Regions from separate parts of the Parageobacillus caldoxylosilyticus genome, predicted to be linked through region 1. Evidence: a T-box and tRNA genes for the amino acid it is inferred to sense, from the RefSeq annotation. Region 1 holds a T-box; the other holds one or more tRNA genes.
The links. The T-box of region 1 lies ahead of argS (arginine--tRNA ligase). A T-box ahead of a tRNA ligase gene usually reads a tRNA of that ligase, here a tRNA-Arg.

Region 1 (16,166 bases):
ACAAACAGGCGATCATCGTCGGCCTTGTTCAATGCTTGTCGTTATGGCCGGGATTCTCCCGTTCCGGCTCGACGATTTCCGGCGGGGTGTTGGCGGGAATGAGCCACCGGGCCGCGGCCGACTTCACGTTCATTATGGCTGTTCCGATTATGGCCGGCGCAAGTGGCTTGTCGCTGTTAAAAAACTGGCAGTACGTGACGGCGGCCGATATCCCGTTTTTCATCGCTGGGTTTATTAGCGCATTTTTGTTTGCCTTGCTCGCGATTCGCTTTTTCTTGCATCTCATCAACCGCGTCCGCCTTGTGCCGTTTGCGGTGTACCGCATTGTCTTGGCGCTGGTCATTTACGTTTTGTATTTCTAGAATGATTGGAGAATACTGCTTTTATGCCCGATGGATGCATTCCATCGGGTGTTTTTATTCCAATAGTCCAAGCTTCATCGCTTTGACGACCGCCCCAGCCCGCGAGTCGACGTCTAATTTTCGCAAAATCGAAGATACGCGGCATCAAACAAAAGCCTTCATTTTACAACACTAATCATGTATAATATACATAGAAGGTTCGTATAAATAAAATAAGACCAAGGGTGCTGCAACACCCTCGGTCCTGCAATAGAACGGTTCCCTGCAAGGGGGATCGGCAGCAGAGCGGAAATAATCCACCCGTAGCTCCGGAAACTCAAGGGTGGATTATTTCTTTTGGTTGTAAGACAGTATTGAAACGATAAGACTTGCAAAAGATATCGCAAACATTAACGCTTCAAACACTGTTATCGGCATCACCCCCTTTCTGCATATAAAGGGGTACATGCCGACCCACCCTTGAGTTCTCCCGTACTATTGCTTTCCTAATTATACCATATATTCACAACTGTTGAAAACGGAAGATAATAAGGTTTATCTTCCGTTTTTTGTTGGAAAGCAGATGCCTTGTAGGGCATCTTTCTCATTACATTCATTCAAAAAATTACTGTAATAAAGTTCCCTATAATAGTCACATCTTGAGAGTAATTGTTGGTATGTACCTATATCAACAATACTTTCCTGACTGAGAACTACAATCAAATCTGAGTTTATAAATTGTACTAATACGATATGCCATTACAATTTTGTGTAATTTAATTGCTGAATTGCATCATCGATTTTTCTCTCCGTAACAGTATCTAAAGCACAGTCACCTCGTCTAGCAACAAGATAGAAGGGTTTTCCAATTAAAGCTCTAGCTAAAGCAAGCCGCTGCCTTTTACCGCCAGATAGATTGGATCCACCTTCTGAAATTATTGTTTGATACCTCATAGGTATTAGCCTCAATATCTTCATGTATCTGTGCTCTTTTTTTGGCAAGCAAAACATCATCCATGCTTACATTAGGATTATGTATGGTTAGATTATTGAATTAAATAAAAAATTCTCCTGTAAAACAACTATGTTTTTTCTTAAGAATTTCTTGCTAATTTTATCCTGTCTATAACCGTTAAAAAACTCACCCAATAGTTGGTTGTATAGAGGCCAGCCCACAAAATCGCGCTGCCGTTTTACTGCCAGTACATCTCTTTTCACAGAACAAGTGTACGAATTGATCGAAACTCCTAAACATGCTTCTTACGGAGATTTAGCATGTCTTTGCTTTACACTGTCAAAAGCGCTTTGAAGGTCCCCTGCTCTTACTTCCGAAGAGCTTGCCGTAAAAATGAATGATCCATTATTGAATATGGGGAGAATTTCGTGAGTCCGGAGAGACTTTCATTTTTTCTCGGCACGTTAGCGAGTGTTAAGTGTTTTTTTCTTTTGGATATTGACAGTAAATGGGAACGATGGTATGATTACAGACATAAAACATACTAATCATATAGGATTTATATGTTATAAGAACCGACTGTAGAAAGGGGAATTTCATATGGGTAAAGCAGTCATTATCAACGGGAGTCCTTCTCTGGCATCAAGACTCAACGGAATTATTCAATACGTAGAACAACGGTTGTTACAAGCGGGTATTGAAGTTGAACACATCCGAGTCGCGGAATTGCCCGCGGAAGATTTAATCAAAGCCAAATTTGACAGTGAAGCCATTCTGCATGCTAACAAAAAGGTGGAGGAAGCGGAGGCGATCGTTATCGCAAGTCCGGTGTATAAAGCGGCGTATACGGGAGTATTGAAGGCCTATCTCGATTTGCTTCCGCAAAAAGGGTTATCAGGAAAAATTATTCTTCCACTGTTTATCGGAGGCACGATCGCCCATCTTTTGTCCATCGACTATGCATTGAAGCCGGTGCTATCCGCATTGGGCAGCAGGCACATTCTTGGCGGGGTGTATGCGGTCGATACTTGGATAACCCGACATGAACAAGAAAGTTACAATCTATCAGAAGATTTGATCCACAGATTAGATGAAGCGGCCACGGAATTTGCTGAAGAAATCAAACGAAGAACCGGATTATCGCCGGAAAGTGTCAAGTAAAGCAGACAGTACCTTCATTTCAACAAGATGAAGGAAGCACATCTATTAGTCAACTCAATGCACCTATTCCAATTCCACTCAGAATAATGCTTTTTTATCCGTTCCAATTATTCGTTAAATAGCAGAGGGTCTAACCCTTTGTCTATAAATAAATCTAAACAGAGGTGAAAAATATGTCTTTGAAGTTTGCTTACTGGGTACCCAATGTCAGCGGAGGATTGGTCATTTCGAAGATTCCTCAAAAAACTGGCTGGTCCTTTGAAGACAATGCTAGGTATGCCCAAATTGCCGAAGAAGTCGGATTTGAATATGCGTTGCTGCAGACCAGGTTTATTGCAAGCTACGGTGCGGAAAATCAACTGGAGGCCATCACGTTGGCGGCAGCTTTAGCGGCGGTGACTAAGAAGCTAAAGCTGATTTCGGCTGTTCTTCCCGGCTTGTGGCATCCGGGAACGGTAGCCAAAATGCTCTCCACCATTGACCAAATCAGCCATGGACGTGCTGCGATTAACGTAGTGAGCGGATGGTTTAAAGGAGAATTTCACGCGTACGGTGAGCCTTGGCTCGATCACGACGAAAGATACCGGAGATCCGAAGAGTTCATTCGTGTCCTACGCAGCATGTGGACGGAGGAAAAGACCCATTTTCGCGGTGATTTTTACCGAATTAACGGCGCCCCTCTAAAGCCGAAGCCATATAACGTTCCGGAAATTTTCCAAGGAGGCAATTCCCGTGCCGCCCGGCAGATGGCTGCCAGAGTGTCCGACTGGTATTTCATGAACGGTAATACGATCGACGGTCTCAAAGCGCAAATCGATGAAGTGTCATCGCTGGCTAAAGCAAACAACCGCAAGGTGAAATTCGGCGTCAACGCGTTTGTTATCGTGCGGGACACGGAAGAGGAAGCTAAGCAGGTGCTTCGCGACATCATTGCATACGCAGATGCCGAAGCTGTGGAAGGCTTCCGCAGCCAAGTGCGCTTTGCCGGCAAAGCTTCCCCAGAAAGAGAAGGTATGTGGGCTCATTCAGATTTTAACGATTTAGTCCAATACAATGACGGTTTCAAAACCGGATTAATCGGTACGGCGGAACAGGTGGCAGACCGCATTATCGAGCTCAAAAAAATCGGCGTTGACCTCATCTTGACTGGGTTCCTTCATTATGACGAAGACATCCGACTATTCGGTGAAAAAGTGATTCCGTTAGTTCGCGAAAAGGAAGCAACGTTAAACGTGGATGCCGTATAAAAAATTACTTACAAAGGAGATTGTGAATATGAGCGTAACAGTGAATAGCTCGATCGTACAACCGCATTATGAAACGCTGCGGGAAGAAATCCGCGCCATTGTGGAGAAAGTCATTAAACCGAATGCCGACATCATCGACCGGGACGGCATTTTCCCCAAACAAAATCTTCAAGTGCTTGCCGAAACAGGGTGGAATGGCGTATTGATTCCCGAACAGTGGGGCGGACGGGGCCTAGATCATGTCGCTTTTGCCATTGCTGCGGAAGAAATCGCCAAAGGTTGCCCTTCGACATCACTTGTTTACGTCATGCATGTAGGTGCTGCCCAAACTATTTTGCTGTACGGAAACGACGATCAAAAGGAACGCTGGTTGAAGCCGATCCGCCAAGGACTCATCGGCACCTATTCCACGAGCGAAAAAGCGACGGGAGGCCACTGGTGGTTCAATTTGAGCCAAGCTTCCCACGATGGAAAATATTACATTCTCAATGCCGAAAAATCATTTACTACCAGCGCGGGACAAGCAGATTTTTATGTCGTTCAGACCCGTTCGCCGGGAGCACAGTCACCAACAGATATCAGTTTTTTCATCGTAGACGGGAAGTTGCCAGGAATTAAGCCCGGAGTATGGGAAGCTCTAGGAGTTCGGGGAAATCACAGCGGTCCGATTACCTACGAAGGTGTCCGCGTTCATCAAAAAGACAAACTTGGGAAAGAAGGCCAGGGAAGAGAAATACTAGAGAGCGGCGTTTCTCCCATTTATTTGATCGGACTTGGCTCTACTTGGCTTGGAGTTGCGGAGGCAGCCTTGGAAGCGGCAGTCTCATATGTCAAAGGGATGATTCATCGCGATTTCAACAAACGTCTTGCGGATTACCAAGTGATCCGCCAACAGTTAGCCGAGGTAAAGGTTTTGATTGACAGCCTCAAACCGTGGCAATATACATTGGCCAAACAGTTGGACGAGTTGCAAGCGCAAGGCAAACCGCAAGTAGAGCTATTTTTACCGCTTGTCGAATTCAAAATTCATGCATCGGAAGTCGCCAATAAAGCGACGGAGGCCGCACTGGATGTCACAGGGGGGTACGGATATAAGCGGGGAATATTTGAACGGTTGTTTAGAGATGCCCGTGCCGGTATTGCCATGGGACCTTCCAACAATATTGCCCGTGAATGGATAGGGAAATCCCTTGTTGGTTTGCCCCTCGAGCTGTGGTATGAAGGTGGAGATTAAAACTTAACGCATATGAAAGAGTATGGTTGAATTCAGGCCTGAGGGACTCCCTTAGGCCGTTTCAAACAAAGTGCCCTGTGGCATCTCATTCTCATGGTAATAAGCAGCTGATTAAAAGAAGTGTAGCGTCGGCTTGGAACACTCGTTGATTTTTTCTGATCAGATCATCCACCATATTCCACAAAATAGCATAATCAGAATTGGGGAGGAATGAGTATTGGGTATAAAGTCTATAGGTTCCCATTTGCAGGTAAAAGGTGTTGGAAAACGGTTTGGTAACGTCGAAGTGCTGAAACGCTTGGATTTAGAAATCAAACCGGGCGAATTTATCGCCATCGTCGGACGCAGCGGCTGTGGCAAAAGCACGTTGTTGCGTCTGCTCGCCGGACTTGATGTTCCGACAGAAGGGGAAGTTCTTCTAGACGGCGAGAGAGTCAATGGAATTCATCCGGATACTAGGATCTTGTTCCAAGATGCCAGATTGCTTCCGTGGAAAAGAGTCATTGACAATGTACAAATTGGTGCAAGAAATGGAGACAAAGCTAGAGCGGAAGAAGCTCTGCGACTGGTGGGACTGGAACATAAAGCCAAAGAATGGCCTAGCGTGTTATCCGGAGGACAGCGTCAGCGCATTGCTCTGGCGAGAGCGCTGGCAGGCTCCCCACGTCTCCTGCTGTTGGATGAGCCGCTCAGCGCACTAGATGCGCTGACACGTATCGAAATGCAGGAGCTGATCGAACAGATTTGGTGGGAACAGCAATTTTCAGCTATTCTGGTAACACACGACGTCAGCGAGGCAGTCGCATTAGCAGATCGCATCGTTCTCATCCAAAACGGCGCGATTGCAATCGATATACCGGTACCTCTACCGCGACCGAGGGAAAGAAACAGCGACTTCGCATACTACGAAAAACTGATTCTCGATCACCTCATGGAGCGGGGAGCTCCCGCATCCGTATCGGCGGTCTCCTCCTAAATAATCATTCTCAAGAGTTTCATATTTATATCATTACCGATTTATATCATTACCGAATGAAAGAGGGATCTTCGCGATGATTTCAAAAACGTATAAAGTCGCCTTCATTTTTCTGATTATTGCCGCAATTGGGGTTCTCAGCAGCTGCAGCCGTTCAGCTTCAACAGCGTCGGAAGTGAAAACAGTAAAACTCGATTACGCTTACTACAATCCAGTCAGTCTAGTATTAAAAGAAAAGAAATGGTTGGAGGATGAACTGCAGAAGGACGGCATCGAAGTCGAATGGGTTTTCAGCGCTGGAAGCAATAAAGCGCTGGAGCTTTTGAACAGCAAGAGCATTGATTTTGGTTCGACAGCAGGCTCCGCTGCTCTGCTCGGAAAGGCGAACGGAAACCCGATAAAATCGATTTATATTTATTCTAAACCGGAATGGACAGCATTGGTTGCAAGTGCTGGTTCTCCTATAGAAAAGGTAAAAGATTTGAAGGGGAAAAAAATCGCCGTCACACGTGGAACGGATCCTTACATCTTTTTGCTACGGGCGTTGGATGCTGCGGGATTGAGCGAAAAAGACGTGGAAATCGTCCAGCTGCAACACCCTGACGGCAAAACTGCCCTGGAAAAAGGAGATGTGGACGCATGGGCGGGACTCGATCCGTATATGGCACAGACGGAGATAGAGAAGCACTCCAAGCTGTTTTTCCGCAACGCGGATTGGAATACGTACGGATTCCTGAATGTCAGGGAAGCTTTCGCGAAAGACCATCCCGAGATTGTGGAAAAAGTACTGAAAGCTTATGAAAAGGCTAGAAAATGGGCATTGGAAAACCCGAATGAATTCGTAAAAATTGTGGCTGCGGAAAGCAAACAGAGCGAAGAAGTCGCGGCCAAAGTGCTCAGCCGTACAGATTTCACGAATCCGGTAATCGGCGAAATCCATAAGCAGGCAATTGAAGCGGCAGGTGAAGTCCTATTGAAAAGCGGCGTCATTGACAAATCCGTGGATATAAAGAAAACGATCGACGATTTAATCGATCCGCAGTATATAGAACACATCGACACGAATTAAGGGGGATTGCGGTTGCGTCAATGGAACAAAAACTTCGTTATCACAGGAATGGGGCTCATCATTCCAGTATCTATTGTGATCTTGTGGCATATCTTCTCGGTTAGCGGCTTGATTGCCACCAATATCATGCCTTCCCCTTTGAAGATCGTTTCCACCATCGTGGATTTGTTTCGTGAAGGAGAGCTTCTAGAACATATCGGAATTACATTATACCGGGTAAGCATGGGATTTCTGCTTGGTACGGCTATCGCTTTATTGTTTGGGGTACTGAACGGATATTTTCGTACGATCCGGTATTTGTTAGACCCTCTCATCCAAGCGCTGCGCAATATCCCTTCCTTGGCCTGGGTGCCGTTGTTTATTTTATGGATGGGAATCAGTGAGGCTTCAAAAATATCATTAATTGCTTTGGGTGTCTTTTTCCCGGTTTATCTAAATTTGGTGTCCGGCATTCAAGGAGTGGATCGCCGTCTGCTGGAAGTGGGATGGGTGCACGGTTATCAAGGGTGGAGATTGATCCGCCATTTTTTTCTTCCAGCGGCCCTTCCTTCCTTCTTTGTCGGACTAAGAAGCGGTCTCGGACTAGGATGGATGTTTGTCGTAGCTGCGGAGATTATGGGTGCAAGCAAAGGGTTGGGCTTTCTTCTGACTGATGGTCAAACGACGGGGCGTCCGGCGATCATCATTGCCAGCATTCTGTTGTTTGCGTTGCTTGGAAAATTGACCGATTATCTCCTGGAACTGGCAGGACGCCGAATTCTCCGTTGGCAAGATAGCTACGAATCGCTTGAAAGGAGAAAAGCATTATGAATACGACAAGAGGAGTTTAAAGGATGGAAGAAACGTGTAGCTAGACTAATAAGACACGGTATCGGCAGGATACCGTGTCCATTAGTTGAGAGACAGCACTATTTTTGTGTTACATTTCTTCAGGAGCGTGAATTCCTAACAGCCGCAACCCTTCTTTTAATACAACCGTTGTCGCGTACACTAAGGCAAGCCGTGAGTGTAATTGCTCGTCTTCGGTAAGGACCTTTGTATGAGCGTAATAGCTGTTAAAGGCTTGGGACACATCGATGAGATATTTAGCAATAAGAGAAGGGTCGAGATATTCGTAAGCATTTTGAATGATGTTTGGGAACGCGGCAAGGAGTTTGACGATCTCCCAGCTCCCTTCGTCTGTTAGCCCTTGGATATGATCCGTTACAGGCGATGGAGCGTTACGTAAAATCGAGCAGGCTCTTGCGTGTGTATATTGCACGTATGGTCCAGTTTCTCCTTCAAATTTCAACATGTCTTCCAACGAAAATTCAATGTTGTTTGTTCGTTCATGTTTTAAATCGTAAAAAATGACAGCGCCAACACCAACTTGACGCGCTACTTCATCTTCGTTTTTGACGTTCGGATTTTTTTCGGCAATGTTTTTCTTCGCCAGGGCGATTGCGTCTTTAAGAACATCTTCAAGCAAAATCACTCGGCCTTTTCTTGTGGACATTTTTCTGCCGTCTTTTAGCATAAGACCGAATGGAACATGAGTCATGGCGTTTGCCCAAGCAAATCCAAGTTTTTTCAACACGGAAAATACTTGCTGAAAGTGAAGACGCTGTTCGTGCCCAACGACATAAAGAGCCCGCGAAAATGCATACGTTTCGTAGCGATAAAGAGCCGCCGCTAAATCGCGGGTAGCATACAAAGTAGCACCATCTGATTTTTTGATGAGACAAGGCGGCAATTCATATTCGTCTAGGCGAACGACCAGTGCTCCATCGGATTCGCTTAATAGTCCTTGTTCCTCCAGCAGCTGGATGACACGATCCATTTTATCATTGTAAAATGCCTCCCCGTTATAGGAGTCAAAGGAAATTCCCAACAACTCATAGATGCGATTGAAGTCTCTTAAAGACTCGTCGCGGAACCATTTCCAGAGCCGATATGCTTCCTCGTCCCCATCCTCGAGTTTTTTAAACCATGCTCTTCCTTCCTGCTCCAGCTGTTCGTTTGTTTCCGCTTCCTCATGAAACTTCACATACAGACGAAACAATTCCTGAATAGGATTTTCGTTAATTTTGTTTTCATCGCCCCAATGTTTATAGGCAGCAATGAGTTTTCCGAATTGGGTGCCCCAATCGCCCAAATGATTGATTCTGACAGTGCGGTAGCCGCATTTTTCGGCGATATTGGCAATGGCGTTTCCAATAACGGTGGAACGGAGATGCCCCATTGAAAAAGGTTTCGCGATATTCGGTGACGAGAAATCGAGAACGATCGTTTTCCCTTGTCCTAACGATAGATCACCGTAATGACGCTGTTGTTTCACAATGGTTTCGATGATTTGTTTGCTGATTGCCGATTTGTTCAAAAAGACGTTCACGTATGCTCCCTTCGCCTCGACTTTATCAAAAAGAGGATGACGAAGGTTTTCGGCAAGCTCTGTCGCGATGGCGGCGGGAGGTTTCCGAAATAGTTTGGCGAGCGTAAAGCACGGGAATGCAACATCCCCATAAGAAGGATGTTTTGGAGTTTCCAGCAGTTCATTAATTTGTTGTTCGGAAAGATGTTCACCGAGCAAGGAGACAAGACAACTAGTAACGTTCTTTTTATAGTCCATGTTTTGCTTCCCACCTTTGTTCATGAATATAAAACGCTCGCCTCTGTATAGAGACGAGCGTTTCACCCGCGGTACCACTCTACTTGTTTACATGGAAACCAACTCTTATGGATAACGGGGGATATCCCCGGCACCGTCCTACTAACCGATAAGGGGTTCAGACGAGCTTCTCGGAAGTGCGGTTCGTTATATAGTCCGCATCAGGCTTCCACCATCCCTGACTCGCTGTCGCTTTCTATATAACTACTCTCTTCGTCATCGAACTGAAATATGGTTTTTACATTATTATAACTGTTTTTACAAAATATTCAAGCTTCATTTCATTTCCCGTGTCCCTTCAATCAGCGTCAACAACTTTTCTAACGCATCTCCTGCGTCGGACCGCTCCATGTTTTGCTGGTAGCGGTCTTTGTTTTGGTAAAGATGATAAATGGCGCTTTGCAGTGATTCGTTCGTTAAGTCTTCTTCCATCAACACTTCGGCGTAACCTGATTTTTCAAAAGAGCGGGCGTTTAAAATTTGGTCGCCGCGGCTCGCTTCTTTGGATAGAGGAATGAGCAGCATCGGCTTGCGCAAGGCGAGGAACTCGAAAATCGAGTTGGCGCCGGCGCGCGATAAGACGATGTCAGCCATCGCCAGCAGATGAGGAAGATCTTCATGAACATATTCAAACTGCTTATAGCCTTTTTCATTCGCCAATTTGGCGTCGACATTTCCTTTTCCGCAAATATGCACGATTTGAAAATCGGAAAGAAGCGTTTGCAAATTGGCGCGCAGCGCGTCATTAATCCGTTTCGAGCCTAGACTTCCGCCCATGGCGAGAAGAACCGGCTTTCCTTTTTCAAACTGGCAAAGCTTTCGTCCTTTGTCGGCGTCCCCACGCTTTAATTCCTCACGAACGACCGCCCCAATGTAAACGCCTTTTTCTTCCTTGACGTGGCGCATCGTTTCCGGGAATGTGACGCAAATTTTGGTCGCAAATGGCATCGCGATTTTATTGGCCAGTCCTGGGGTAATATCCGATTCGTGAATGATGGACGGCACCCCGCTTAACCACGCGCCGATGATGACAGGGACGGACACAAATCCGCCTTTGGAAAAGATGATATCCGGCTTTTCTTTTTTGATGATGCGGTACGCTTGCCAAGTGCCTTTCAGCACTTTAAACGGGTCTTTAAAGTTGTTCCAATCGAAATAGCGGCGCAACTTTCCAGTCGAAATCGGAAAGTAAGGCACACCGTCCATTTTTGCGATAATTTCCCGTTCAATGCCCTGGTGGGAACCGATATAGGCAATGTTCCAGCCTTGTTCTTTTAATTTCGGAATCAGAGCGACGTTCACCATAACATGTCCGGCTGTGCCGCCGCCGGTAAGAATAATTTTTTTGCTCAACGTTGATCACCTGTCTTTTTCAGCATGATGCAATGGCTTATTAGCTTTTTTCCATGTATCGTATTGTATTATAGCAGATACTTTCCGTTTCATGTGTGAAAACGCGAAAACCGATCGGCGTTGTTTACGTATGCTAAAGAATCAGGTTCTCATGTTTCATCAAATTTTCATCATTTTCTGTTTTAATTTTTATCAACGTGTTATATGATAATTAATCTGTAAATATTGTTTTGATATGGTGATAGATTCAAATCGGTTTGTTTTTTTCTATTTTCAAAGATAAGAAATATTGGTAAAGTACAAATAAAGAGGTGAAAACGATGCTGTGGATGATTTTGGCGTGTCTTATTGGCGGGATACTATTATATGGCATCGTTCCAACGATTGTTATTCGCAAAAAAAAGTTTCGTATTTATCGCGAAGGAGCGTCCGAGAATAACATTGCTTTGACGTTCGATGACGGTCCTGACCCGTATTATACACCAAAATTATTGGATTTATTAAAAAAACATCAAGTGAAAGCGACATTTTTCGTGGTTGGAAACAAAGCAAAACAATATCCTGATATTGTCAGACGGATGCATGAGGAAGGTCATGAAATCGGAATGCACAATTACCGGCATATCAGCAATTGGCTGATACTTCCGCCTTTTTTGGAAAAAGGATTGCAGAAATCAGCAGATATTATTGAAGATATTATTGGAAAGCGGCCCATCTATTACCGTCCGCCTTGGGGGCATTTTAATTTATTTACCCCGCTTGTGCAAAAGAAATATATTACGGTGCTGTGGACTTACATTCTTGGTGACTGGAATGCAAAGCTTGGCACGATGGAATTGTTCCGCCGCCTTCGAAATAGTATGAAGGGTGGAGCCATTATTGTTCTGCATGACAACGGTGATGCGCTTGGCGCTGACAAACGGGCGCCGGAACAAATGCTTGCGGCGCTGGAGCTGTTGCTAAAGGAAGAAGCGGCGAAAAAAATGCGCTGGGTGACGATTACAGATGTTATGAACGTGCAAACTAATAAACAAATCTCGTCAATATAATGGGGGGATCTATGGATACGAGTATTCTCTTTTCGTATGTGGAATCATACGGATATGTCATTATTTTCGTGTTTTTGTTTTTCGGCATTGTCGGCATTCCGGCGCCGGAAGAGAGTTTATTGTTTTTTCTTGGCATCATAATTGCCAGGCAACAGCTTTTATGGGAATATTGTATGATCGCCAGCTGGTGCGGCGTAGTGATCGGGATGATCACCGCTTACGGCATCGGGCGCTTTTTTGGAGCGCCATTTATTCAAAAGTACGGAAAGTATTTAGGGATTAAAGAAGAAAAGTGGGAGCGGGCAAAACAGCTGTTTCATCGCTATGGAAAATGGGGTATTTTATTCGGCTATTACATTCCGGGAGTTCGGCAAATTTCTCCGTATATGGCAGGGGTTATTCACTTCCCGTTTCGTTCGTTTTTATTGCTTGCTTCGCTTGGCGCAACGGTGTGGATTGTTCCCGTTATGCTTGCCGGAATGTTGCTCGGACGGCATATGCAAATTCCGCTGTTTTATTTTCCTCTGATTGGGTTGACATTGTTCGTATTGTTTCTATTTGCAACATGGATTGGGCAGCGACTGCGCAAAAAATCTTTGGAAAACTAAGGGAGCTAACGATGATGAAAATTCTTGTATTACCGCTGTTCCAGATGAATACAGGACATCATAAAGTAGCCGATACGTTGATCGATTTTCTGCAAAGGCAGTTTCCGTATGTATTTTGCAAAAAAATCGATTTTTTAAGCTATTGTAATGAATTAATGGAGAAAATGGTATCGGAAATGTATTTGCGCTGGATTCGCTCTCATCCTGCTTCGTACCATCGTGTTTATAAGACGTTCATGTACCATGATGTTCATCGGTTGGAATTCGTTTCTTTCGAGCCGTGGCTTCCTTATTTTGAAAGTAAGATGAGGAAAATGCTAGAAAGAGAGAAGCCAGAGCTTATTATTTGCACGCACTCCTTTCCATCGCGCATTTTGCAGCGGCTTAAGCGGAAGAAAGTGATTCGCACACCAGTGCTCAACGTTTATACAGATTTTTTTATTAATAGCGTGTGGGGGAAGCGAAATATTGATTACCACTTTGTTCCGCATGCCGACGCAAAACGGGAGCTGATGACGAAGTATCATATTGAGGAAAGACGGATTATCGTAACAGGGATTCCCGTCCATGAAGTGTTTATGGCGAAACATTCAGAGGCAAGAAGGAAAAGACGTTCGTTTCATTTGCTATTGGCAGGCGGCAACCAGGGATTAGGAAATATCATCGATTTTCTCAAAAAAGCAAGGAATTCTCATTTGTTTCGTTATTCGGTATTATGCGGGGCAAACAAAAAGCTTTATGATGAAATCGCAAGCTGGGAACATCCGCATATTCGGCCTTTCTCCTACATATCGAGCCCGCAGGAGATGAACCGTTTATATAACGAGGTTGATGCGGTGATCACGAAACCGGGCGGCGTTACGGTAAGCGAGGTATTGCATAAGCAATTGCCGATTTTTACAGTCGATTATTTGCCTGGCCAGGAACAAATTAATTTACAGTATCTTGAAAAACGCGGGTTAGTTTATAATTTGTCTGGGCTTCGCCATTACGAACAAAAAGTTTTTCATGTGCTTACAGATGAAATCGAAAAAAACCGCTTTTACCGCCGGGTGCACGAATATTTTGCAGAGATCGAAAAAACGGCCCAAGATGCATTAGAAGAGATGGTGGCGGTGATGTGCCAAGGATCGTATCGCGCTCTCCGGAAATAGCGATTTCACCATCTAACGAATCGGTTAGATGGTGTTTTTGCTGTTTTTGAAGTGACGAAACAACCTGCATTGCTCATATAAAAATACCATACGATTGCGCGCGAAAAGTGTTAAAATAGGAACGATGGGAAGCAAAGAGGAGGAACCTACATGAAAACGAGAGTCGGGATTTTATACGGCGGCAAATCGCCGGAGCATAACGTTTCGCTATCAACAGCGATGGCGGTCATGAACGCTATGGATAAAAATAAATTTGATGTGATTCCGATTTATATCACCACCGAAGGACAATGGATCAAAGGGGAGCGGCTGACCGGAACGATTACGGAAGTCAAGCAGCTGCAGTTCCAGTCGGATGCGAAAGCAATGATACCGGTAGCGTTAAACCAAGTGCCGGTATTAGCGGATGATAAAAATCAGCATCCTTCTGAAATGGATGACAATAAGGAATCGGAAACGGCTATTGATGTGATTTTTCCATTATTGCACGGCCCAAATGGAGAAGACGGCACCGTGCAAGGCTTGCTCGAGATTTTGAATATTCCATATGTCGGAAACGGCGTGCTTGCCTCAGCGGTCGGCATGGATAAAGTGGTGATGAAAAACTTATTTGCCCAGGCCGGGCTGCGCCAGGCGAAATACGTAGCGTTTACGAAGCGGGATTGGAGTAAAGATGAAGAAGCCGCATACGACCAGGTTGAGCGAAAACTCGGCTACCCTTGTTTTGTCAAGCCGGCAAACGCAGGGTCAAGCGTTGGCATTACGAAATGCAAACAGCGCGCCGATTTGAAGACCGCTTTTATCGAAGCGTTTAAGTATGACCGAAAAATTATTGTGGAAGAAGCGATTGTCGGCCGTGAAATCGAAATTGGCGTAATCGGTAATGATGAACCAATTTGTTCGGTCGTAGGAGAAATTATTCCGAAAAAAGAATTTTATGATTATCAGGCAAAATATGAAGATGGCAATACGGAACTCATCATTCCGGCGCAAGTGACGGAAGAACAGTATGAAACGATCAAGCAGATGGCGATTACGGCCTTTAAGGCGCTTGATCTTTCCGGGCTTGTGCGCGCCGACTTTTTCTTGGCGGAAGATGGCACGGTGTATATTAACGAAATTAATACGATGCCTGGGTTTACGCCATACAGCATGTTCCCATTGCTATGGAAACATAGCGGCGTTTCGTATCCAGAATTAATCGAGCGCCTCATTCAGCTAGCGATCGAGCGGCATGAAGAAAAGCAAACGATCACGTACACGTTTGAGAAATAGAGAAGGTGGAGAAAGATGATCACTCGCACGTTAAAGGAGATACAAGCGATGGCGGATGGCCGCTTGGTGGCTGACGAATTTGCGGATGTTACGATCAGCGGCGTCTCGACCGACACACGGACGATTCAGCAGGGCAATTTATACGTCCCGCTCAAAGGAGCTAAGTTTAACGGGCATGCGTTTGTGCAAGAGGCGTTTGCAAAAGGCGCCAGTGCGGTGCTTTGGTCGGAAACGGAAGGAAATCCGCCAGAGAACGCCCCAGTGATTGTTGTTGATGATACGCTGCGCGCGCTGCAGCGCCTGGCCCACAGGTACCGCAGGCAGCTGGCCGTAAAAGTGATCGGCATTACAGGAAGCAACGGCAAAACAACGACAAAAGATATGACAGCGGCGCTATTGGCCACTTCTTATAAGGTGCAAAAAACAGAAGGGAATTTAAACAACCATATTGGCGTGCCATTGACGCTCCTTCGTTTAGCAGAAGATACGGAAATGGCGGTCGTCGAAATGGGAATGAGCAATTTCGGTGAAATTGAACTTTTGTCCAACATCGCTGAGCCGGATGCGGCGATTATTACGAACATTGGGGAATCCCATTTGCAAGAATTAGGTTCGCGTGAAGGAATTGCACAAGCAAAATTGGAAATTTTGTCTGGTTTGCGCAAAAACGGTCTGTTTGTTTATCATGGCGATGAGCCGTTATTGACAAGCCGCGTGTCAAATTTGCCGCTGCCGGAACATGTCGTAACGTTTGGCCAAGAAGCGAAAAACGATTATTATCCGAATGCGGTGCGGATGGAAGCAAAGGGGACAACATTTACGATCAACCAGCTTCCAAACCGAACGTTGTTTATTCCGATTTTAGGGAAGCATCATGTTAATAACGCATTGGCTGCCATTGCGGTTGCCCGCTTTTTTGGGATCAGCTGGGAGAGTATTCAAGAAGCGCTTGCCCATTTAGAGGTCACCCGCATGCGCATGGAGTTGATCGAAACGAAACGGGGCTTTACGGTCATTAACGATGCGTACAACGCCAGCCCTACTTCCATGAAGGCGGCTTTGAAGCTGCTCGGGGAATTGACGGGATATACGAAAAA
Region 2 (16,166 bases), 1.7 Mb from region 1:
TGGAATATGAATGTCGAGCACGCCGTTTTTATAGGTGGCTCTAATATTGTCAGTCGCTGCATCCGATGGCAGTGTAATAGAACGTTGGAAACGACCAAAGAAACGTTCGCGGCGATGCATTTGTTCTTCTTTAATGTTTTGATCTCGTTGAATGGTGCCGCTAATCGTTAAAATATTGTTGTTTACATCGATGTGTACGTCTTCTTTTTTCTCTAGACCAGGAAGATCGCACGATACGACATATTCGTTTTCTGTTTCATGCATATCCATGCGCGGCATCCCGATATGGTCGTCCATATGGGTGAAGAGAGAAGGGAAATCGGTTGAAAGAAATCGGTTAAGGTCTCTGCGCATCGTTTCTAAATGGCGAAATGGGTCATAAGGAATCAAAGCCATTAGCAGTGTCCTCCTTTGATGGTGAAGATGATTTGCCATCAAATAGTGTGCTTCGGGAGGTGCTGTTTTATGCAAAAAGCGTTATTGCTTTAATTGCTCCATCACGTTGATATAAATATGAATTAAAGATAATTTTTCATGATCGGACAAATCGGCATTCATAATTCTTTTGACGGCATAATAAAATTTTACTTCCGCAGACTGACGTGTGCGCGGATGGGTCATTTCATCGCGCAGTTCTTTGGCGATCGTTTCGTAAAGAAGTGTTTTGCTTTCCTGTTCATTCAATGCTTCCGTCGTCAAAGAACGGTTCATCCATAAGCGGCGGTATGTTTCGAGCAATGAGGAGAAAGAATGTTCCATAACATATGTACTCCTTTCTTCATACCCAACGGATTGATGATTGGCAAAAAGGTTTCGACGATTATTATAATATACGTTATTATTAATGTAGATAATGTGGGAACCGGCGGCGGAAAATAAAAATATATTGACAAAGCATAAGTGGGTTAATAAAATAAAATACGTCGCTTGAAAAAGACAAAGTTACTTAAGCTCAGATGAGTTAAAAATTATTGACAAATAATAAAATTTGAGTATAATTAATTATGTCGCGACGATATTGTTGCGATGTTAATTAGATGTTAATTAAAAGTAAATGATTATTGACAATCTTGAATATTTAGTTATAATATGATTGTCAGACGGATGAAACTTTAATGTTCCTTGAAAACTGAACAAAACGAAGCGTCCACACAGAAAAGCTGAAGCGCCGCAACACCTTACGGTGTCGGTGCTGAAGCTGAAAACAAGCCAATCAACTTTCTATGGAGAGTTTGATCCTGGCTCAGGACGAACGCTGGCGGCGTGCCTAATACATGCAAGTCGAGCGGACCGAGCAGGAGCTTGCTCTTGTTCGGTTAGCGGCGGACGGGTGAGTAACACGTGGGTAACCTACCCGTAAGACCGGGATAACTCCGGGAAACCGGAGCTAATACCGGATAACACCAAAGACCGCATGGTCTTTGGTTGAAAGGCGGCTTCGGCTGTCACTTACGGATGGGCCCGCGGCGCATTAGCTAGTTGGTGAGGTAACGGCTCACCAAGGCGACGATGCGTAGCCGGCCTGAGAGGGTGACCGGCCACACTGGGACTGAGACACGGCCCAGACTCCTACGGGAGGCAGCAGTAGGGAATCTTCCGCAATGGACGAAAGTCTGACGGAGCGACGCCGCGTGAGCGAAGAAGGTCTTCGGATCGTAAAGCTCTGTTGTTAGGGAAGAAGAAGTACCGTTCGAATAGGGCGGTACGGTGACGGTACCTAACGAGAAAGCCCCGGCTAACTACGTGCCAGCAGCCGCGGTAATACGTAGGGGGCGAGCGTTGTCCGGAATTATTGGGCGTAAAGCGCGCGCAGGCGGTCCCTTAAGTCTGATGTGAAAGCCCACGGCTCAACCGTGGAGGGCCATTGGAAACTGGGGGACTTGAGTGCAGAAGAGGAGAGCGGAATTCCACGTGTAGCGGTGAAATGCGTAGAGATGTGGAGGAACACCAGTGGCGAAGGCGGCTCTCTGGTCTGTAACTGACGCTGAGGCGCGAAAGCGTGGGGAGCAAACAGGATTAGATACCCTGGTAGTCCACGCCGTAAACGATGAGTGCTAAGTGTTAGAGGGGTCAAACCCTTTAGTGCTGTAGCTAACGCGTTAAGCACTCCGCCTGGGGAGTACGGCCGCAAGGCTGAAACTCAAAGGAATTGACGGGGGCCCGCACAAGCGGTGGAGCATGTGGTTTAATTCGAAGCAACGCGAAGAACCTTACCAGGTCTTGACATCCCCTGACAACCCTGGAGACAGGGCGTTCCCCCTTCGGGGGACAGGGTGACAGGTGGTGCATGGTTGTCGTCAGCTCGTGTCGTGAGATGTTGGGTTAAGTCCCGCAACGAGCGCAACCCTCGCCCCTAGTTGCCAGCATTCAGTTGGGCACTCTAGGGGGACTGCCGGTGACAAACCGGAGGAAGGTGGGGATGACGTCAAATCATCATGCCCCTTATGACCTGGGCTACACACGTGCTACAATGGGCGGTACAAAGGGCTGCGAACCCGCGAGGGGGAGCCAATCCCAAAAAGCCGCTCTCAGTTCGGATTGCAGGCTGCAACTCGCCTGCATGAAGCCGGAATCGCTAGTAATCGCGGATCAGCATGCCGCGGTGAATACGTTCCCGGGCCTTGTACACACCGCCCGTCACACCACGAGAGCTTGCAACACCCGAAGTCGGTGAGGTAACCCGCAAGGGAGCCAGCCGCCGAAGGTGGGGCAAGTGATTGGGGTGAAGTCGTAACAAGGTAGCCGTACCGGAAGGTGCGGCTGGATCACCTCCTTTCTAAGGATGTTAACGTGAAAGGTGGACGCAGAGTTTTGTTCAGTTTTGAAGGAATATAACTATTCCTTCAAGAGTTTTGCGCCTGCGTCTTCCGGTGAATTCAAAGAAGCTGGATTCCTCGGCGCAAGGCAGCAAAGAAGTGAATTCAAGGCAGTAGCCTTGTTCAGTTTTGAAGGAATATTAGTTATTCCTTCAATGGTTTAGGTCTGTATCTATAAGCAGATGCAGAAAATAAGTTCGTTCCTTGAAAACTAGATAACCGAAAGGAAGAAGCCGAGAAGCGCTGATTGTTGGTTAAGTTAGAAAGGGCGCACGGTGGATGCCTTGGCACTAGGAGCCGATGAAGGACGGGGCAAACGCCGAAACGCTTCGGGGAGCTGTAAGCAAGCGTTGATCCGGAGATGTCCGAATGGGGGAACCCACTGCCCGTAATGGGGCAGTATCCATACCTGAATCCATAGGGTATGGAGGGCACACCCGGGGAACTGAAACATCTTAGTACCCGGAGGAGAAGAAAGCAAACGCGATTCCCTGAGTAGCGGCGAGCGAAACGGGAACAGCCCAAACCAAGAGGCTTGCCTCTTGGGGTTGTAGGACCACTCACATGGGAGTGACAAAGGAACGGGGTAGACGAAGCGGTCTGGAAAGGCCCGCCAGAGAAGGTGACAGCCCTGTAGTCGAAACTTCGTTCCCTCCCGAGTGGCTCCTGAGTACGGCGGGACACGGGGAATCCCGTCGGAAGCAGGGAGGACCATCTCCCAAGGCTAAATACTCCCTAGTGACCGATAGTGAACCAGTACCGTGAGGGAAAGGTGAAAAGCACCCCGGAAGGGGAGTGAAAGAGAACCTGAAACCGTGTGCCTACAAGTAGTCAGAGCCCGTTAATGGGTGATGGCGTGCCTTTTGTAGAATGAACCGGCGAGTTACGATGGCGTGCGAGGTTAAGTCGAAAAGACGGAGCCGCAGCGAAAGCGAGTCTGAATAGGGCGTATAGTACGTCGTCGTAGACCCGAAACCAGGTGATCTACCCATGTCCAGGGTGAAGGTAGGGTAACACCTACTGGAGGCCCGAACCCACGCACGTTGAAAAGTGCGGGGATGAGGTGTGGGTAGGGGTGAAATGCCAATCGAACCTGGAGATAGCTGGTTCTCCCCGAAATAGCTTTAGGGCTAGCCTCAAGGGAAGAGTCTTGGAGGTAGAGCACTGATTGAGCTAGGGGCCCTCATCGGGTTACCGAACTCAGTCAAACTCCGAATGCCAACGACTTATCCTTGGGAGTCAGACTACGAGTGATAAGATCCGTGGTCGAGAGGGAAACAGCCCAGATCACCAGCTAAGGTCCCAAAGTGCACGTTAAGTGGAAAAGGATGTGGAGTTGCCCAGACAACCAGGATGTTGGCTTAGAAGCAGCCATCATTTAAAGAGTGCGTAATAGCTCACTGGTCGAGTGACTCTGCGCCGAAAATGTACCGGGGCTAAACGTGCCACCGAAGCTGTGGGATGACCGTTGGTCATCGGTAGGGGAGCGTTCTAAGTGCACCGAAGCGAGACCGGAAGGACTCGTGGAGCGCTTAGAAGTGAGAATGCCGGTGTGAGTAGCGAAAACAGAGGTGAGAATCCTCTGCACCGAAAGCCTAAGGGTTCCTGAGGAAGGTTCGTCCGCTCAGGGTTAGTCGGGACCTAAGCCGAGGCCGAAAGGCGTAGGTGATGGGCAACAGGTAGAGATTCCTGTACCACCTCCTCACCGTTTGAGCGATGGGGGGACGCAGGAAGGTAGGGCGAGCAGGCTGCTGGAATAGCCTGTCCAAGCGGTTAGGCTGCCAGATAGGCAAATCCGTCTGGCGCAAAGGCTGAGCCGTGATGGCGAAGGGACCATCGGTCCCGAAGTCCCCGATCCTACACTGCCAAGAAAAGCCTCTAGCGAGGTGAGAGGTGCCCGTACCGCAAACCGACACAGGTAGGCGAGGAGAGAATCCTAAGGTGCGCGGGAGAACTCTCGTTAAGGAACTCGGCAAAATGACCCCGTAACTTCGGGAGAAGGGGTGCTCTCTTGGGTGATGAGCCCGAGGGAGCCGCAGTGAAAAGGCCCAAGCGACTGTTTATCAAAAACACAGGTCTCTGCGAAGCCGAAAGGCGAAGTATAGGGGCTGACACCTGCCCGGTGCTGGAAGGTTAAGGGGAGCGCTTAGCGAAAGCGAAGGTGCGAACCGAAGCCCCAGTAAACGGCGGCCGTAACTATAACGGTCCTAAGGTAGCGAAATTCCTTGTCGGGTAAGTTCCGACCCGCACGAAAGGTGTAACGACTTGGGCACTGTCTCAACGAGAGACCCGGTGAAATCATACTACCTGTGAAGATGCAGGTTACCCGCGACAGGACGGAAAGACCCCGTGGAGCTTTACTGCAGCCTGATATGGAATTTTGGTATCGCTTGTACAGGATAGGTGGGAGCCTGGGAAGCCGGAGCGCCAGCTTCGGTGGAGGCGCCGGTGGGATACCACCCTGGCGGTATTGAAATTCTAACCCGCACCCCTTATCGGGGTGGGAGACAGTGTCAGGTGGGCAGTTTGACTGGGGCGGTCGCCTCCCAAAAGGTAACGGAGGCGCCCAAAGGTTCCCTCAGAATGGTTGGAAATCATTCGGAGAGTGCAAAGGCACAAGGGAGCTTGACTGCGAGACGGACAGGTCGAGCAGGGACGAAAGTCGGGCTTAGTGATCCGGTGGTTCCGTATGGAAGGGCCATCGCTCAACGGATAAAAGCTACCCCGGGGATAACAGGCTGATCTCCCCCAAGAGTCCACATCGACGGGGAGGTTTGGCACCTCGATGTCGGCTCATCGCATCCTGGGGCTGTAGTCGGTCCCAAGGGTTGGGCTGTTCGCCCATTAAAGCGGTACGCGAGCTGGGTTCAGAACGTCGTGAGACAGTTCGGTCCCTATCCGTCGCGGGCGCAGGAAATTTGAGAGGAGCTGTCCTTAGTACGAGAGGACCGGGATGGACGCACCGCTGGTGTACCAGTTGTCCCGCCAGGGGCACCGCTGGGTAGCTATGTGCGGAAGGGATAAGCGCTGAAAGCATCTAAGCGTGAAGCCCCCCTCAAGATGAGATTTCCCATCGCGTCAAGCGAGTAAGATCCCTCGAAGATGACGAGGTCGATAGGTCCGAGGTGGAAGCGTGGCGACACGTGGAGCTGACGGATACTAATCGATCGAGGACTTAACCACGAAAAGCGGAGGACGCCCGCCTATCGGCGACACGCGCTGGAGGGCCCGTGAGGAGGCTGTTGCCGCCGCAACGGGACCGAAGCGTCGCGAGCCGATGGCGTCCGGAGCTAGACAGTACGAAAAGCGGAGGCGCTTGGCTTCTTCCAAGCAGACGGTTATCTAGTTTTGAAGGAATGAACAAAATATCACTATGTTATGATGCGGAAGTAGTTCAGCGGTAGAACACCACCTTGCCAAGGTGGGGGTCGCGGGTTCGAGTCCCGTCTTCCGCTCCATCCTTATTTGCGCTCGTAGCTCAATTGGATAGAGCATCTGACTACGGATCAGAAGGTTAGGGGTTCGAATCCTCTCGAGCGCGTTTTCAGTAGTGAAAGTTGTTTTAATACATACATGCCAATGGATATCTAAGATTCTTCGTACATAGTTGCAGAACGAAATTTGATGCAAAATTCTTCGATAAATGGGGTTTAAGGGCATAGTTCTAGCACAGAGCCTCCAAAACCTCCGGTGTGGGTTCGATTCCTGTTGCCCTTTTATAAAGCAAATAATTATTTTATGTGTTATTTATCTTTTGCGGCGGCATAGCCAAGTGGTAAGGCAGAGGTCTGCAAAACCTTCATCCCCGGTTCGAATCCGGGTGCCGCCTTCTAGTTTCAGCCGTGCGGGTGTAGTTTAGTGGTAAAACCTCAGCTTCCCAAGCTGAAGTCGTGGGTTCGATTCCCATCACCCGCTTTATTTATGTGTCCTAGTAGCTCAGCGACGAGCGATACATCTTATGAATTAGCTACGAGTTGTCCCGACGCATTTAGCATCCTCGAATCTGCTGGTAGAGGAAGGGACAGCAAAACAATTGGAAAACGAAAAATAAAATCTAGCGTGAATATTGTTATGTCCTAGTAGCTCAGCTGGATAGAGCAACGAGCAACACATCTTTGAATCCACTTCGAGTTGTCTCGACGCGCTCAACTTCCTTGAATCAGCTGGCAGAGGAAGAGACAGGATAGAGCAACAAGCGTTACATTATTGAAGTTATTGCTTATTGCGAGTTGCCCCGACGCATCTCACTTATCTGAATTCGTTAACAGAGGAAGGGGCAGCGAAGCTAAAGAGTGTATAATACCATGTCCCAGTAGCTCAGCTGGATAGAGCAGCGGCCTTCTAAGCCGTCGGTCGGGAGTTCGAATCTCTCCTGGGACGCCATTACATAAGTCGATCGCTAACGCTTCCAAACGTCTGCGGCGTTTGCCGCAAACGAGGGAAGCGTTTTTTCTTATGCCAGCCATCGCTCAAGGCAATGTCATAAAAGCGCTCCAGCTAGTTTGTCCAGGCAGTTCGGAGTTTAATAGATAATGTGAATTTGACACACCAGATAAGCTTAGTCAATCAACAGCCCATTTAAAAGATTTTGCAAAGCTATATTTTGATGACGAGAAAAAGGCAAATCCTTATTATTACGGCTTTATTCCTGAAGTGATGGTCAGTGCTGATGGCATGACGCGCGTCGTGAAGCATTACAGCACCGGACGTCGTTCCAATGAAATGATGATTGTAATGCCGGATGAGCGTACCGCTTATTTTGGTGACGACGGCGAATATACAATGCTGTTTATGTACATAGCTGATAAACCGCGTGATTTGTCAGCCGGCACCTTATATGCGGCGAAATTTACGCAAACAAGCGCAGAAAATGGCGGGGCCGGCAATTTAGAGTGGATTAAACTTGGTCATGCTACAGATAAGGAAATTAAATGGATCATTGATAAAGGCATTACATTCAGCGATATTTTTGAAGTGTCCAATGACCCAAAAGAAGGGTTTACTGCAGTTAAGCAATACTCAGGACAAGGTACAAACTATGGTAAAATAGAATACTTGAAATTGAAGCCGGGAATGGAAAAAGCAGCTGCATTTTTGGAAACTCGCCGTTATGCAGCGATGTTAGGAGCAACAAGCGATTTTAATAAAATGGAAGGCTTAGCGGTGAACGCGAAAGACAAAAAAGTATATGTAGCGATTTCTGATATAAGCAAAGGTATGGAGAAAAACGATCAAGACCCAACGGACCACATTCAATTGCCGAAAGTGAAAGCTGGTGCGGTTTATGAGTTAAACTTAAAGCCAGGACAAAAGACCATAGCTGGTGAATCGATTAACAGCAGATATGTAGCTGCTTCTATGAAGGCGCTTCTTGTCGGCGAAGATTTAGCTCAACCTGACGCTTACGGCAATAAAGCAAACGTGAATAAAATTGCTGGTCCGGACAACTTAAGCTTCTCTGAGGATTATCGCACATTGTTTATCGGGGAAGACAGCAGCCAACATATTAACAATTTTGTATGGGCGTATAACGTCGATACGAAAAAGTTATCCCGCATTTTATCCGTTCCGGCTGGTGCGGAGGCAACGGGGCTTCAAGCGGGGCCGATAGCCGAAATGAATTTAGCTACGTTATGAGCAATTTTCAGCATCCAGGGGATGAATTAGACAATTTTGCGCCGACAGCGGTAAACATTGATGATGTGAAAAAAGCCATCGACGCAACATATGGAATTGATCAGGCCGGTGCTGTTGGTTATATCCAAGGACTGCCGAATATCGAAAAACTAAAACAGCAAAAAGCTCAACAGAGCAAAAAGAAAAAATGAAAGATAACAGAAAGTCTGTCCTCTGCACATAACCCTGTCAAGTAGACAATGAAAAAAGAGTATATCAACTGCGGCCTTTTCTCGATATTCCATCGGGGAAAGGCCGTTCAGTTTTTCTGGAAAACGATTGTGAATGTAAAAATGAATATACTCCTGAATAGCCTGATACGACTGTTCGATCGTTTTTGGGCGTACTAATACAATTTCTCTGTGTTAAAATTAAAATATTGAGGTTATGTTGAAATAATCACGGAAAAACATCGCTTTAAAACGGAGCAAAATGAGGTAAATCGAAAAAATTTTCGGTTAACGCATCCAGCACGAATCGAAGCTGTATTATTCTCACGAGGGAGGATTGTGCAGCTTTTTTACATTTCCATTCAATTAATAACATAATTTAGCTGAAATGTTACACGATGATAAAAATCTGTATTATAAATGAAAACAATTTGAAACCTTGTTGCAAAAGTAAGTCTGCTAGAATATTAAGGATGGAAACAAGAAAATTTTAATAGGGATTAAATATATAGGTCGGGTGATAGACATGGCGTTAGAGAATCAAGAGAATCAACTGATCAAAAAAACATTTTATGAAACATTTATGGAAGCGGATGAAAAAAATCCTGTCCGTGTGCTCGGAGAAGCGTTTCTTGCCGGGCATAAAGATGGGGAGGCTGACATTTCCACCATCCGTTTTGTCCAAGGAGAAGTATATTTTCATAACAAAGATTATGAAGCAGCTATTTTCAAATGGGAAAACGTTCATAATGATTTAGAACCGTGGGCGAAAAAAAATATAGCGGATTGTTTTTATGAACTCGGACAATTATCAACGGCTGAAGAGATTTATAAATCCATTGATACGGAAAGCAGTGTCTTACAATCAGAAGTTGCATTGCAATTGTTTTCGCTTTACATAGATCAAGGCAGACTTGAAGATGCTGATCAAGTGATTAAAAAAGCGGTATCCTTTAATCCGGACTATCCGAATGTTACTGACATTGCTCGTGCTTTTTTCGAAAAACACAAGGATTGGAAGAGCGCAATTGAACTGACAGTAAATGAAGCGATCCGGACAGAGTCTCATCATTGGTTTGATATTTTAAAAACATATGCAAAACAAGGATTAACAAAAATTTTTGAACCGCATTATTTTTCAAAATGCTTAGCCGTGTTATACCAAGTGGATCAGACAAGATTTGAACAGATGGTTGAGGCATTGTGGAATGGTTATAAAAACGAGCGTTCCTATTTTTCATGGCTGAGGGAATTTAACCACCTTTTCTTAAATCTGGATGCAAGCCGGGAACAGTCTTGGAAAAAGCTGTCAACCCTTTATCAGGAAGCGTATTTTGAATTAATCGATGGAAAGTATTTAATAAAAGAATTGGAGGAGATTATTCCGAACATCTTAACGAACTGGCTCAAAATAGCTGATTATTCTCATGCTTTATTTGCTTCTGCAGCGGTATTGGCATGGAGCGAGAAATTTCCATCCAGTATTAGCCCAGAGGTTGTCAATGATGCCGAAAATCTTATTTTCCATTCCCGCAATGAGACAGATGGTTTGGAATACAGCCTTACATTATTCGATTCCATCGTAAAATGGGCGGAAGCGCAGCATGTTGATCCAGGTCACCGCTTCAGATGGATCATCCGAGAACTGGTTGATTTTGAAACACATCATTTATTTGTAGTTGGAACTTCCGGAAATGGAAAGTCTGCTTTTATCAATTCGGTCCTCGGAGAAAATATCCTAACTGCTCCGACATCATCCGTTATTGTATTTAAGGGGGATGATGAGACGGAGATTAGAAAGATATCCGATGAAGAATTAACAACATTTTCAAGTTTCCAGGAATTCCAGGAGGCAGTAGATAGGCGGCTGAATAAGGCTTTTGACAATGCGATTATGGAGTTCTCTCTTCCATCGCCAATTTTGCAGAAAAACGGGCTGGTTCTTATTGATACGCCGGGATTTAGCGACCGTAATCATATTGAAGGTGAAGCGTTGAAATATCTGCACTTTGCTGACAGTTTATTATTTGTTCTTGATGCGAACGATCCTTTTACCGAAAAAGAACAAGAGATCCTAATGCAGATTCGGGAATATGCGCCTAATCTTCCAATTCATTTTCTGCTCAATAAAATTGATGAAATTTATGATGAACATGAAGCCGCCAAGATTATTGAAGACACTCGTTCGAGAGTTCGGGCATATGTTCCTGAGGCTCGGGTGTTTGCCTATTCATCACGTTTAAGAAGCAGAAAACAGCAAAATGATCTAGCAGAGTTCTTGAAAAACTTGAACCGACAAATTGCGGAAGACGATCGAATTGAAAAAATATTAATCTTTACTCGTCAATTAATCAGCCATTTATTGGATAAACGGGCAGAAATGGAAAACAGCCTGGCTGATTCGATTAAATGGAATGAAGAAATGGTCACAAAGCTAAATGGTGCAATCCATCAATTAACTGATTTGAAAGAAGAAAAAGCGCGAATTATCACGAGAACGTTCCATAAAGTCTTGGAGGAAATCAGGTCGGATCTATCGGAAAATATTCCGAGAATTTTACGAGAAACTTCGGATATGATTCGAGAAGACAGCGATTTCCGTAAACTTCACCTGGAACTAAATGATGAGATGAATCGGAGAGTACGTGCTTATGTAAATGATACGGTCTTGCCCGAACTTTATCGTTCTCTTCAGGAATGGATTTTAACGGCAAATGACGAGCTTAATCAATGTCAATCTTTCCTGGATGAAATAAGCGATGGGTTTAATGCGATGTATGGGGAAGATCGGCTTAAGCTGAATTGCGACTTTAAAGTGCTTGATGACTGGCGCCGGGATGCAGACCGGATGACGAGCGGCGTGCAAATGGAGAAGGTGAATATTTTTCTCCGCCGCACACCGTATCAAATTTTATTGAAAAGTGCCGGCAAGCTGTTTGGAGCCTTCCAGCAAAACCATGCGATGTTATATAACAAATACAAGCAGTTTGTTGAAAATCAGGATTATTTAGACGTTGTTGAATCCATTGTGAACAAGTTGCTTCTGCAATTCGAACTGTTTGAGAAATCGCTAGAACGGGATATTTCGATCTTCTTCCGGGACCCATTTGCCGCGTTGAATCAAACGGTGGAAGAAACGAAAAAAGAAATCAGTGAAAAAGAAGAAGAGCTGGAGAAAATGAGATCGAATCCGGAAGCATACCGCGATCCGCTTACATTGTTTGAAATAAAACTCCGCCAATACGAGTGGATGACCATTTCCGCAAAAGGAGTTCTTCAAGTATAACGAGATGGAACGAAAAAATCGGCCCATGGGCCGATTTTTTTCGTTGTGAAAATGTTTTCATCGTTTTGTGAATGCGAAAGTAATATGCGAACGATTAAGACACTCTTCTATAGTATTACATTCAATCAATATAGCTACGTCCTCTCAAGTATGCAAAAAGACGTGGCAGTAAGTTAGATAACTTATTTAAAGCGTAAATTCTCCGTTTTGTGACCAACATGTGGTAAACGTATCACTTCCATTATTTCCATTCAAACGCCCAATTTCCGTTGCGGAAAATCGGTTCGCGTTTGCCGTCTTTCGTAACGCCATCGATGTTTAATTCGGCAGAGCCAATCATAAAATCTTCATGGATGAGGCTATCGTTGACACCATGTTTGTCGAGTTCTTCTTTGGACATGGTGGTGCCGTTTTGAATGTTCGTCGGATAGGCCTTTCCAAGCGCCAGGTGGCACGCGGCGTTTTCATCGAATAACGTGTTATAAAAAATTAGATTGGACATGGAAATTGGCGACTGATGCGGCACTAACGCGACTTCCCCCAAGCGGCGTGCGCCTTCATCCGTATCTAATAAATGTTTTAATGTTTCATATCCTTTTTCCGCGGTAAAGTCGACGACTTTGCCGTCTTTAAATGTCAAAGTAAATCCGTCGATCAAGTTGCCGTTATAATTGAGCGGTTTAGTATTCCGTACCTTGCCATTGACCCCGTCTTTATGCGGCATCGTAAACACTTCTTCCGTCGGGATGTTCGGGTTAAAGCGAACGCCTTTCTGGCTGACGGCCGCACCGCCATGCCATACATGGTTTTCGACCAGTTCGATCGTTAAGTTCGTTCCCGGCGCTTCATAAATGAGCTGCTTGTATTGTTTTTCATTTAAATAATCGACGATTTTGGCGAGTTGGTCGTTGTGTTGCTGCCACGCTTGGATCGGATTGTCCTGGTCGACACGGGTAATGCGGAATATCGCCTCCCATAGCTTGTCGATCGCTTCTTCTTCACTGAGGTCTGGAAATATTTTTTTCGCCCAGGCTGGCGTTGGGACGGAAATAAGCGACCAGCAGTTTTGGTCGGCCATTAGTGCGCTGCGATAGTTGTTTAACGCTTTTGATGCCGTTTTATTGGCGATGGCGATTCGGGTTGGATCCACATCTTTCAATAAATCAGGATTTGGCGAATAAATCGATAAAAACGCCGCCCCTTCCTCGACAAGCTGCTCCATGCCTTTGGCCCGCCACATTGGATATTCTAAAAATGCTTCGTCAGGAGCATATTTGAATTTAATGTATGTAAGATCTTCGTCATTCCATTCGACATAGACGTGTTTGGCGCCGACTTCATATGCTTTTTTTGCAATTTGCCGCACGAGCGGCGCGGCTTCAAGCGGGGCGTTCACAAAAAGCGTTTGCCCTTTTTGGACGTTGACGCCGACTTGAACAGCAAGCGCGGCATATTTTTCCAAATTTTGCTCTCTATTGCTCACGTTCTTCACTCCCTGCTTTTCGTATTATGTAGAACTTTATTATATATGAAGAACTCGGAACATTCAAACATTTGGAAGATGAATTGGTATTGTGAAAAGACGAAGGTAAAACCATTGATTTTAGTTTAACGTTTTTCTCAAGAAGTTTCTCGCCTCGAGATGAAATGTAGGTAGAAGAGGTTTATTCAATGGATTTTTTCATCATCATTCAGCTCGAATATTATTTTACTTTCTACCAATCATCGTCCAAAACGGTTACGGTTGCCAAAATAACGAATCAATTGCCAAACTCCTCTACTTTGTTTAAGAAAGGTGCATAATGATTGTAGATACAGAATAATTTGAATAATAACAAAAATGTTTATCGGATTTGTTTCGTTGGAGAAAAGGAAATCGAAATACTGCGTAGTCTATTTGCATCGTCCTTACCGACGATGCACCCAATAGACATCGGCCAGTATAGTCATTTTGCGTGATGATGTATACTGGCTTTTTGTTTTGCCGTGATCATTTCGTTTACAAAAGGAGGGAGCATTGTCGCGAGTTATTTTTATTGTTGAAGGGCGTGCGTACAACGAATGAGCGGAAGTCATAATAGGCAGACAGGGCTGATATGTCTATGAAGGGGGGAGAAATTTGATGAAAACAGCGGATATTATCATTGTCGGCGGAGGAGTAATGGGATCGAGTGTAGCTTTTCATCTTCGAAAAATTGGCTTTGATGACAGAATTATTGTATTTGAAAAAGATCCTTTGTACGAGTTCTCGTCTACGCCAAGAAGCGCGGGAGGAATTCGACAGTTGTACACAACGCCGATTAACATTCGATTAAGTCGATATAGCCTGCAAGTATATAAGCAATTTCCGCAAACGATGGCGATCGATGGCGAACCGGCGGAGATTCATTTTCGTCAAAACGGATATCTCTTTTTGGCTACGAAAGAAATGCTTCCATCGTTGAAAAAACAATGCTCGCTGCAAAACCGATACGGTGTTCCGTCACAGGTATTATCAGCCCAAGAGTTATTGGACATCATTCCAGAACTAAATATCGATGATTTAGCGGGCGGGCTTTATTGCCATGAAGATGGCTATTTAGATCCTTATTTGGTGATGCAAGGGTATAAGAAAAATGCGCAGCGATTAGGAGTGGAATATATTTATAAAGAAGTAGAAACGATCACCACCGATGAAAACAAAGTGAGCGGAGTTCGGCTCGTAGACGGCACCGTGTATCACTCTTCGATCGTGATCAATTGCGCTGGGGCATGGGGAGTATATCTTAGCGAAAAAATCGGCGTTCCGTTACCGGTTCATCCGTTAAAACGGCAAATTTTCCAATTTGATATAGCAACACCGTTAAAAAAGGAATTGCCGCTGACCATTGATCCAACCGGCGTGTATTTTCGCCATGAAGGAAGTAAAATTTTATCGGGCTTTTCCGAAGATACAAAGCCGGGAATTGATTTCACCGTGACACGTTCCTTGTTTTATGAGCAAATGTGGCCAATTTTGGCGCATCGCATTCCAAACTTTGAAGCGGTGAAGATAACGGCGGCGTGGGCAGGGCTGTATAGCTTTAATACGGCAGACCATAACGCCATTATCGGAAAACACCCGTCACTGCATGGGTATTATATGGCGCTCGGATTTAGCGGGCATGGCATGCAACAGGCGCCGGGAGTCGGTATAGGATTGGCCGAATTAATTTATTACGGAAAATATAAAACGATTGATCTCACCCCTTTGCGTTTCGAACGATTCGCGGAAAACGATTTAGTGTTGGAAGATGCTGTTGTGTAAATGCTGTAAGGCAAGAGCAAGGCCAGTTTCCATAAAGAGGAACGGAGGATACGCATCATGTTAGTGCTTGATGAAAAAGCAATGCTCGAAACCGTTTCGATGAAAGATGTCATGGAAGCGATGAAGCGGGCATACTGTCTCTATGAAAATAAACAGTACGAAATGCCGCTAAGAACTCAGCTCCAAGACAATGAAAATACGTTTTTGCTAATGCCTTCGATTGCCCATCAATCGTTTAGTTTGAAAATTGTAAACGTTTTCCCTAATAATCGACAGCATCCTGTAACGCAAGGAATGGTTATATTAATAGACCGTCAAACCGGAAGCGCAAAAGCGTTGCTCAATGGTACCGTTTTGACCGGTCTGCGCACAGGAGCAATCGGAGGGATGGCGGTAGATTATTTATCTCCAGCCGATGTCAAAACCGTCGGGCTAATCGGTACCGGATATCAAGGGCTATATCAATTGCTGGCCGTTTGCACGATTCGCAGCATTGACCGCATTTACTTGTATAATCGAACATCTTCAAAGTATCCCGCTTTTATTGCTGCACTGAAAAACCGTCTTCCATCCGAAGTGGAAATCCACATTGCCGCTCAGCCACTCGATTTAGTTCAGCAATCCGACATCATCATCACTGCTACGACATCATCAACGCCTGTGCTGCCAGATGAAACAAATATATGGAACGGCAAATTAATTGTTGGAATCGGCTCATACCAACCTCATATGAGGGAATTTCCTGATGCGTTATATAAAAATGCGACATGCATATTTGTCGACACGCTGGATGCCATAAAGGAAAGCGGAGATATCCGCTATCCAATGGAAAGGAGTTGGTTAACCGAATTGCAAATGATTGCTTTTTCTAAAGTCGTCACAAACAAGGTAAACCATACTTTTCAAACGGATTGTCCGACTATCTTCAAGTC

Region 2: it encodes a tRNA-Arg, which carries the amino acid that the T-box ahead of argS (arginine--tRNA ligase) is inferred to sense. The anticodon was not compared.

What each region holds. Positions count from the first base shown of each region.
Region 1 covers NZ_CP040553.1:1,480,422-1,496,587, reverse strand. Annotated here, with positions in the region: gene BV455_RS07595 (undecaprenyl-diphosphate phosphatase) at 1-362, shown strand, start outside; gene BV455_RS07590 (ATP-binding cassette domain-containing protein) at 1,101-1,343, opposite strand; gene ssuE (NADPH-dependent FMN reductase) at 1,897-2,457, shown strand; gene sfnG (dimethylsulfone monooxygenase SfnG) at 2,631-3,704, shown strand; gene BV455_RS07575 (acyl-CoA dehydrogenase family protein) at 3,733-4,938, shown strand; gene BV455_RS07570 (ABC transporter ATP-binding protein) at 5,156-5,914, shown strand; gene BV455_RS07565 (aliphatic sulfonate ABC transporter substrate-binding protein) at 5,991-6,983, shown strand; gene BV455_RS07560 (ABC transporter permease) at 6,996-7,793, shown strand; gene argS (arginine--tRNA ligase) at 7,903-9,591, opposite strand; T-box leader at 9,638-9,859, opposite strand; gene BV455_RS07550 (undecaprenyldiphospho-muramoylpentapeptide beta-N-acetylglucosaminyltransferase) at 9,907-10,983, opposite strand; gene BV455_RS07545 (polysaccharide deacetylase family protein) at 11,304-12,032, shown strand; gene BV455_RS07540 (DedA family protein) at 12,044-12,640, shown strand; gene BV455_RS07535 (MGDG synthase family glycosyltransferase) at 12,652-13,794, shown strand; gene BV455_RS07530 (D-alanine--D-alanine ligase) at 13,945-15,069, shown strand; gene BV455_RS07525 (UDP-N-acetylmuramoyl-tripeptide--D-alanyl-D-alanine ligase) at 15,085-16,166, shown strand, end outside.
Region 2 covers NZ_CP040553.1:3,132,950-3,149,115, forward strand. Annotated here, with positions in the region: gene BV455_RS16160 (Hsp20/alpha crystallin family protein) at 1-396, opposite strand, end outside; gene BV455_RS16165 (hypothetical protein) at 478-759, opposite strand; rRNA gene BV455_RS16170 (16S ribosomal RNA) at 1,221-2,776, shown strand; gene BV455_RS16175 (hypothetical protein) at 2,798-2,980, shown strand; rRNA gene BV455_RS16180 (23S ribosomal RNA) at 3,069-5,999, shown strand; gene BV455_RS16185 (hypothetical protein) at 6,059-6,220, shown strand; tRNA gene BV455_RS16190 (tRNA-Gly) at 6,200-6,274, shown strand; tRNA gene BV455_RS16195 (tRNA-Arg) at 6,284-6,357, shown strand; tRNA gene BV455_RS16200 (tRNA-Trp) at 6,469-6,533, shown strand; tRNA gene BV455_RS16205 (tRNA-Cys) at 6,575-6,645, shown strand; tRNA gene BV455_RS16210 (tRNA-Gly) at 6,661-6,731, shown strand; tRNA gene BV455_RS16215 (tRNA-Arg) at 7,123-7,199, shown strand; partial or broken gene BV455_RS16220 (PhoX family protein) at 7,368-8,644, shown strand; partial or broken gene BV455_RS20475 (IS3 family transposase) at 8,717-8,851, opposite strand; gene BV455_RS16230 (dynamin family protein) at 9,189-11,948, shown strand; gene BV455_RS16235 (aminopeptidase) at 12,190-13,431, opposite strand; gene BV455_RS20695 (hypothetical protein) at 13,620-13,751, shown strand; gene BV455_RS16240 (NAD(P)/FAD-dependent oxidoreductase) at 14,068-15,234, shown strand; gene BV455_RS16245 (ornithine cyclodeaminase family protein) at 15,292-16,166, shown strand, end outside.